Regions from separate parts of the Rummeliibacillus sp. BSL5 genome, predicted to be linked through region 1. Evidence: riboswitches for the same ligand, from Rfam matches in the RefSeq annotation. Region 1 holds a riboswitch; the other holds the start of a gene.

The links. Region 1 has a riboswitch for S-adenosylmethionine ahead of metA (homoserine O-acetyltransferase MetA). Riboswitches for the same ligand answer to the same signal wherever they lie in the genome.
Region 2: it holds a riboswitch for S-adenosylmethionine, as region 1 does, so the genes downstream of both, metK (methionine adenosyltransferase) here and metA (homoserine O-acetyltransferase MetA) in region 1, are expected to answer to the same signal.

What each region holds. Positions count from the first base shown of each region.
Region 1 covers NZ_JAVGCV010000001.1:591,355-595,576, reverse strand. Annotated here, with positions in the region: gene RCJ93_RS03155 (GTP-binding protein) at 1-815, opposite strand, end outside; gene metA (homoserine O-acetyltransferase MetA) at 894-1,802, opposite strand; SAM riboswitch class I at 1,879-1,983, opposite strand; gene RCJ93_RS03145 (methyl-accepting chemotaxis protein) at 2,041-4,002, opposite strand.
Region 2 covers NZ_JAVGCV010000001.1:721,446-725,667, forward strand. Annotated here, with positions in the region: gene RCJ93_RS03750 (aminotransferase class I/II-fold pyridoxal phosphate-dependent enzyme) at 1-786, opposite strand, end outside; gene metK (methionine adenosyltransferase) at 786-1,973, opposite strand; SAM riboswitch class I at 2,066-2,186, opposite strand; gene RCJ93_RS03760 (heavy metal translocating P-type ATPase) at 2,362-4,222, opposite strand, start outside.

The DNA of each region.
Region 1 (4,222 bases):
AGTACATCTCGAACCGTTAACTTTCCTGCTTGTGCTTTCATAAATGTAATTCTTTGCTTTTTATCATCATGGCGGATTTTAAACACATTCGCTGAAAATGACAGTGCCTCATCATAGCTGGTTCTCGCTAAAAGCATAATTTGCTCAAAGAATTCGGTAATCCCTTCATCTTTTAAGGCAGAGCCAAATGCACAGGGAAAAGCCTTTCCTTCTATCATCATCTTTTGAAAAGCTTTCTTTACATCCCCTTCAAGTAGAGATTGGTTGAAATAATTTTCAAGTATTTCTTCATCTCTCTCTGCTATCCATTCAATCAGTTGATCTGATACTCTACCATTTGTAAATTCGTTTGTTATTGGAACAATGTTCTTTGACAAGTTTTGCCGCAACTCATGTAAAAGTGCCTCGCCATTTGCAGTATCTGCATCCATTTTATTAATAAAAATAAAGGTGGGGACGTCATGTTTTCTAAGTAAAGACCAAACTGTTTCTGTATGTCCCTGTACACCATCTAAAGCGCTAACAACAAGTATGGCATAATCCATTACAGCAATTGCTCTCTCCATTTCTGGAGAAAAATCGACGTGCCCTGGCGTATCGATAATGGTATATGTATCGTCTCCCATTTCAAGCCTTCCTTGTTCTGCAAAAATCGTAATGCCCCGTTCTCTTTCAATGGCATGATGGTCTAGAAAAGCATTTTGGTGGTCCACCCGACCTCGTTCTTTTATGCTATTAAATTGATATAATAAATTTTCGGATAAGGTGGTTTTTCCAGCATCCACATGCGCTAAAATACCAATAGTCACAAACACATATAATCCTCTTTTCTTGTATCTTCTTTCGTCTATTATAACAAATAGAAAGATAAGCAATAGAGAATGAGAGTTAACCTATGCCCATTCATAAGGTGTTTCTTGATAAACATAGTAGTTAAGCCAGTTTGAGAACAAAAGATGTGTATGCGAACGCCAAGTATTTAACGGCTGATTATTAGGGTTATCGTCTGGATAGTAATTACTCGGTATAGCTATGTCATTACCCCTAGCCAAATCGCGTTTGAATTCATCACTTAAAGTTTCAGCATCATATTCTAAATGACCTGTTACCATAATCATTTTTTCATCGTTTGATATAGCAATAAACAAACCTGCTTGTTCTGATTTAGAGAGTACAGATAAATCAGGATGTTCTTCCACTGCGTGAACCGAAACAGAAGTATGGCGTGAATGTGGTGCTACAAACACATCATTAAATCCTCGTATTAGTTTGGCTGTTGACTCCTGAACAGTATGCTGGAAAACACCAAAACATTTTTGATCTAATGTGTATTTTTCAACTCCATAATGATAATAAAGCGCTGCTTGCGCTCCCCAGCATATATGAAGTGTAGTCGTGACATTAGGTTTGGACCATTCAAGAATTTCTTTCATCTCTTCCCAGTAATCCACCTCTTCAAAGGCCAACGTCTCAACTGGAGCACCTGTAATAATTAATCCGTCAAAACGAAACTCTTTTACTTCATTAAATGTTTTATAGAATGTATCTAAATGGGATTTGCTAACATTTTTAGAGATATGCGTAGCGGTATGTAAAAATGTAACAGTAACCTGTAATGGTGTATTGCCTAAAAGTCGAAGCAGCTGCATTTCAGTTTTTTCTTTCTCTGGCATTAGGTTTAAAATAGCAATGTTTAGAGGCCGGATATCTTGTTGATTTGATCTACTTTCGTCCATGACGAAAATTTTCTCTTTTTTTAATAAATCTGTTGCCGGCAAATCTTTCGGAATATTAATTGGCATCAAATAACCCCCTTTTCTTTATAAAACAAAAACCCCTTTTCCTTACAAGAAGAAAAGGGGCATTGATATGCGTGCACTCTTATCTTCCAAGATTTAATCTTGCAGGATGTAGCACCTTTCTGCATACACAGAGGTTGCTGAAGCGTCATAGGGCCTTCCCCTCAGCTTCTCTTGATAAGAAATATAAAATTATAGTGATTGTACCATGCTTATTATAAAAATTCAAATAATTCAAAAACTATAAATTAAACTTTTGGATCGATTCAGAAAGTTTGTTATTCAAGTGTGAAAGCTTCTCTGCCGAATTTAAAACTGCTTCAATTGCTGCCAATTGTTCGGAAGAAGAGGCACTTACTTCCTCACAAGCTGCAGCTGATTCTTCAGAAGTGGCTGTCATCTCTTGAATCATGTCTATTACTTCATCTTTATAGCTTGTGATCTTAAATGTGTCATTTGATATATTATCAATGGCCTCTTCTAACTGCAAAACTAAAGAAGAGATATTGTTAAACAATTCACTAGTAGAATCTACCACAACCAACTGCTCTTGAAATTTGTCTTTCGTTGAATGCATTTGTTCAGTGACTATTTTGGATTCTCTTTGCAGAGCCTGTACTGTTTCTCTTACTTCTTCTGTGGCTTTAGCAGTTTGCTCAGCTAATTTTCTTACTTCTTCTGCTACAACTGCAAACCCTTTCCCTTGATCACCAGCACGAGCCGCTTCGATGCTTGCATTTAAAGCCAACAAATTCGTTTGATTTGAAATATTTCGTATGGTTTCCATTACTGTATCAATAGAGAGTATTTGTTTTTCTAAAGATGCTATTTTTTCCGCCATACTAATTAAATTATTTTCCCAGCTAGAAAAGGCAGCCTGAAATTGTTCCATTTGAGATTGGCCTTCTTTGTTAACTCCTTGTGCTTGTTCAGCAATGTCTTGCATTGATATTGTCTTATTCTTTATTTGGTTAATTTGGTTACTTAAAGCATTAGCATGTTCAAATGCAAGATCTGACTTTTCAGCTGAGTTACTCACTCCTTTAGCAATCTCTCCAATTGCAGCAGTCACTTCTTCGCTCGAAGCTGTTGTTTCTTCGACAAGCTTGTTAAGTTGCTGAGAGTGGTGGCCTACTTCTTGCGATGTTCCATTTACCACTTGAACAATGGATTTCATGCTGTTTATCATGGAGTTAAAATCATTCGATAGCTGTCCTACTTCATTAGAACCATTATAGGTTGCAGCAACATTTAAATCTCCGCCAGATGCCTTGTCCATTAACTTTCTTAAAACAGCAATAGGTCTAGTAATTGAAGAAATAATAAGAATTAAGACAATAAATAAAAGGGCTAATAATATAATAGAAAAAATAAGAAAGAAGTTTCTTATATCGTGTGCTGCCTGTTCTACTTTTTCCTTTTCATAAACAGCAGCGACCTTCCAATTCAAGTTAGGTAATGTGTTATACACCGTAATCATTTTTTTGCCTTGATTTGATGCTTCCACCACACCAACCTTTTCTTTGTTTACCATCATTTTTTTCACATAGCTGTATCGGCTTAAGCTTTTTCCCTCTTTTGAAGGGTGAACAATAGCTGTCCCATCCTCTGCAATTAATACAGGATAACCGTCAAAACCAAGTTTTCTTTTTGACAATTCTTTCGATAAATCTGAGAGTAGGATATCTGCACCTACAACACCAATTAACTTACCGTTCTTCTCTATTGCTTTAGCTGCAGTAATGGTATATGTTTTGGTGGCTTCATCTAAATAAGGCTTTGTCCAAAAAACATTTTTGGGGTCATTCACAGCATTTGTATACCATTCTCTCGTTGTAGGATCAAAATCATCTCCTAATTCTACAGAAGGCTGAATTTCAAGTTGCTTATCAGGTTTTGCGAAGTAAACAGAGGTAGCTCCATCATAATTATTTAAAAATTCTGACAGTTTTAGGTTGATTTGTTTCGCATTTCCCTCAAGCTCTTGATTTGCTGAAAATTGAACAACACCTTTTTCATATCCTTGTAAAAAGTAATCAATAGATGCCGACATCTCTGTTACTATTGCTTTGCTTTGTGAAATAAGATTGTTGTTAGTTTTCTCATTAACAATATATGTACTAAATAGATTCAAAACCACTAGACTAATTAGTACCAATACCATAACTGCACTAATAATTTTCCACTTTATCGTTTTCCCCATCACACTAACTCCTTTCATACTTATTAATTAGAGCAAAGGCTTCTTTTTATAAAGCTTGAAATTAACCTCTATGCGTTAAAAGTAAATAGTTTTTAATAAAGCCGATTAATAAAAAGCTGCTCTATCAAAAAAACTCTACCTTCACTAACAAAACTATAATGATAGTTATTTAGACACATAGACTAACTTCCCCATTAGTATATCAAAAATTATGCAAATA
Region 2 (4,222 bases), 130 kb from region 1:
AATTTGTTCTCTCGAAATTCGATCGCTGTTTAAAAGCAAGATAGAACTTTGCGTTAGCGAACCACCAGTTTTATGCATACTCATTGTGACCAAGTCTGCTCCTGCTTGGATGGGGTCGGGCAAAGAGTCAACAAATGATAAATGCGTTCCATGGGCGCTATCCACAATCACTGTTATATTTTGCTTATGTGCAAGTGTGCAAATTTTCTCCAAATCATTCATCGTCCCAAAATAAGTTGGATACGTAACGAGCAGAGCTTTTGCGTTTGGATGTAATGTTAATGCCTTTTCAATCGTTCTAACAGAGACACCATGGGAAATTCCAAAGTGTTGATCCACTTCAGGCTCTAAAAATACTGGACAGGCGCCGCTCAAAATTATGCCATTCATTACTGATTTATGACAGTTTCTTGGAACCAGTATATGATCCCCTGGCTTACACGCCGATAGAATCATAGCTAAGATACCAATCGATGTTCCATTGACTAAAAAATACGCCTCTTTTGCCCTAAAAGCTTCTGCTGCTAACTGTTGTGCCTCTTGAATGACTGATGACGGATGGCTTAATAAATCCAATTCTTTCATCGAATTGACATCCATTTTCATCGTAAAGTCACTAAAGACATCGTTTAATGGGCTTTTTAAAGCTCCCATTTTATGCCCCGGCACATCAAAAGGGGTGGTATTTTTCTTTGCATAGTTAACGAGCGCTTCAAACAACGGCATCCGTTCTTGGGAACAAATATCATATTTTTCGTTAAGGATTTCTTGCAGCACTTGTGCCATTAACGAGTTGCTCCTGCTAAATCGCCTGCAACGGCTTCCCTTAAAGCACTTACTTTATCAAGCTGTTCCCATGGCAAATTTAAATCATGTCGCCCAAAGTGTCCATATGCTGCTACCTGTTTGAACTGAGGATTCCGAAGATTAAGCATATTGATAATTCCTCCAGGTGTTAAATCGAATGTCTTGCGAATAGCTTGCAGTAGTTGATCTTTGTCTACGGTTTCTGTTCCGAAGGTATCAATCGCGATACTTATTGGCTCACTAACCCCTATGGCGTAAGACAGCTGGATTTCACAACGTTTGGCAAATTTAGCAGCTACAATATTTTTAGCAACATAACGAGCTGCATAAGCTGCTGAGCGGTCTACTTTTGTACAATCTTTCCCTGAAAATGCGCCGCCTCCGTGTTTTGCTGCTCCTCCATAAGTATCCACGATAATCTTACGGCCGGTAAGACCTGCATCGCCATGTGGTCCTCCAATAACGAAACGTCCTGTTGGATTGATTAATGTATTTACATCTTCATTCATTCCAAATGTGCGAATTGTTTCTTGTACAATCTGTTCGTTTATATAATTCTTGAATTCAGCCATATTTACATCTTCATCATGCTGAATAGAGAGTAATATTGTTTCTATTCTTGGTTTAGTCGGATTTGTATAGTCGATCGTCACTTGAGATTTCATATCTGGGCGTGCCCATTTAAAGTCTCCAATTTTTCTTAAGAAAGAAGCTTTTTTCATCAAGGTATGAGCGATTTCAATTGCAAGCGGCATATATGTTTCTGTTTCATCCGTTGCATAGCCAAACATTATCCCTTGATCTCCTGCTCCAATCTCCTTTAGATCACTTGAAGAATCGACACCCATTGCAATATCTGGTGATTGTGTATGAACAAGTACTTGAATGTTGCAAGTATGTCCGTCAATACCGAATTGTGCATCACTGTAACCAATCTCAAGTAATGTGTCACGAGCAATTCTCTCAATATCTAATATGGCAGAAGTTGTGATTTCTCCCCCGATAATAACCATATTTGTTGTCGTAAACACTTCACATGCAACTCTTGAAAATGGATCTTGAGCTAAAGCTGCATCTAATACAGCATCCGAGATTTGGTCTGCGATTTTATCGGGATGTCCTTCTGACACCGATTCCGAAGTAAATAAAATTTTTTCAGTCAATATAATCCTCTCCTACTAAAAAATGTAAATATTAGCATACAAAAAAGCTCTCCAACCATTAGAAGGAAAGCTTCGATTAATATCAACTGCTTATCCTCTTATCGTTCACAAAACTTTGTACATTTTGTGCTCAGGTTGAGCCCCATGAACTGATAAATATCAGTTTGGTTTGCCACCGTATCTTAGACCCCTCGTCTCAACGGTTTTTAATAAGAGCAACTTTATTTTGCTAAGGCTTATAGTAATTGAATTTTTTTTGACTGTCAATCTATTTTTAAAACTTTTTTTATTTTGTTGAATTAAAAATCTACTAAAAAAGCCCTCAATATTGATAAATAGAACCCTAAAACTCTTTTAATACTTAGAGTTTTAGGGTTCTTGCGGTAGAAAATTAGCGGTTCGGTACTCGAAGGACACGCATAGCATTTAACACAGCTAGCAATGTAACCCCAACGTCAGAGAAAACTGCTTCCCACATAGTGGCAATGCCAAAGGCACCTAATAGCAGGAATATACCTTTCACACCTAATGCAAAGAGAATATTTTGCCACACAATCACTCGAGTCCGTTTTGCAATACCTATAGCTGCTGGTATCTTAGAAGGTTCATCGGTCATTATAACGATATCTGCTGCTTCAATCGCTGCATCTGATCCTAATCCTCCCATTGCCATTCCGACATCAGCACGAGCTAATACAGGTGTATCATTGATACCATCCCCAACAAAAATTAACTTTTCTTTAGAATTTTTCTGGGCATCAATTTTTTCGATTTCTTCTACTTTGTGTTGCGGCAATAATTCAGCATGCACCTCATCAAGCCCAAGTTTCTCGCCCACAGATTTCGCTACAGATGCTGCATCACCAGTCAGCATGATGGTCTTTTTTATGCCTAGTTCTTTTAAAGAACGAACTGCTTGAACAGAATCTTCTTTTAGTTCATCTGCTATAACAATATACCCAGCATAATTACGATTTAGGGCAATATGAACAATCGTTCCAATCTCACTAGGTTCCTTGAATGCTATGTTTTCTTTGTTCATTAGTTTTGCATTTCCAGCTAAAATTTCTTTTCCATCAACTGTTACAGCAGTACCGTGGCCTGAAATTTCATTGTACTCTTGTATCTTGTCAACGCTTAATTCTTTCCCATATGCATTTCGTATTGACTGTGCGATTGGGTGATTGGAATGAGTTTCAGCAAAAGCAGCATATTCCAATAGGTCTTCTTTCGAAATATTACCATATGGGCAAATGGTCGTGACTTCAAATACGCCTTTGGTTAAGGTACCCGTCTTGTCGAACACAACATACTTCACATTATTTAGAGCTTCTAAATAGTTGCTTCCTTTGACCAAGATACCCATCTTAGATGCTGCTCCTATTCCCCCAAAGAATCCTAATGGAATAGAAACCACCAACGCACAAGGACAAGAGATAACTAAGAATACCAGCGCCCGATAAATCCAATCCGAAAAAGTTGCGCCATTTAACAATAGCGGTGGTATGAAAGCTAATGCAGCAGCTACAATAACGACAACCGGTGTGTAATAACGAGCAAATTTCGTAATAAAATTTTCGGTTGGTGCTTTTCGACTGCTAGCATTTTGTACGAGATCTAGTATTTTAGAAACAGTCGACTCGCCAAATACCTTAGTTACCTCTACACTCAATAGCCCACTTTTATTGATAAACCCACTTAGTACATCAGAACCAGACTGCACTTCTCTGGGAACTGATTCACCTGTTAGCGCGGATGTGTCTACCATGGAGTTTCCTTCTAAGACCTTTCCATCTAATGGAACCTTTTCGCCTGGTTTAATGACAATGATATCCCCAATCTTTACTTCATCAGGGGAAACTTTTTTTATTTCATTTCCGACTTTTATATTGGCATAGTCCGGTCTGATATCCATCAAATCGCCAATGGATTTCCGAGAACGGTTTACAGCAATGCCTTGGAATAATTCGCCCACTTGGTAGAACAGCATAACAGCCACACCTTCTGGATATTGCTTGATTGCAAACGCGCCAATGGTTGCGAGAGCCATTAGAAAATGCTCATCAAATACTTGACCACGCAAGATATTCCTAAAGGCCCTATAGATGACATCCCCACCTACGATTAAATAGGCGAGAAGAAATATAGCTAACTCATATATACCTGAAACAGGAGTAAACATGCCAAGCGAGCCTATAACTATACCAATTCCCAGTCGAACCAACACTTTTTTTATATTTCCAGTTTCATGA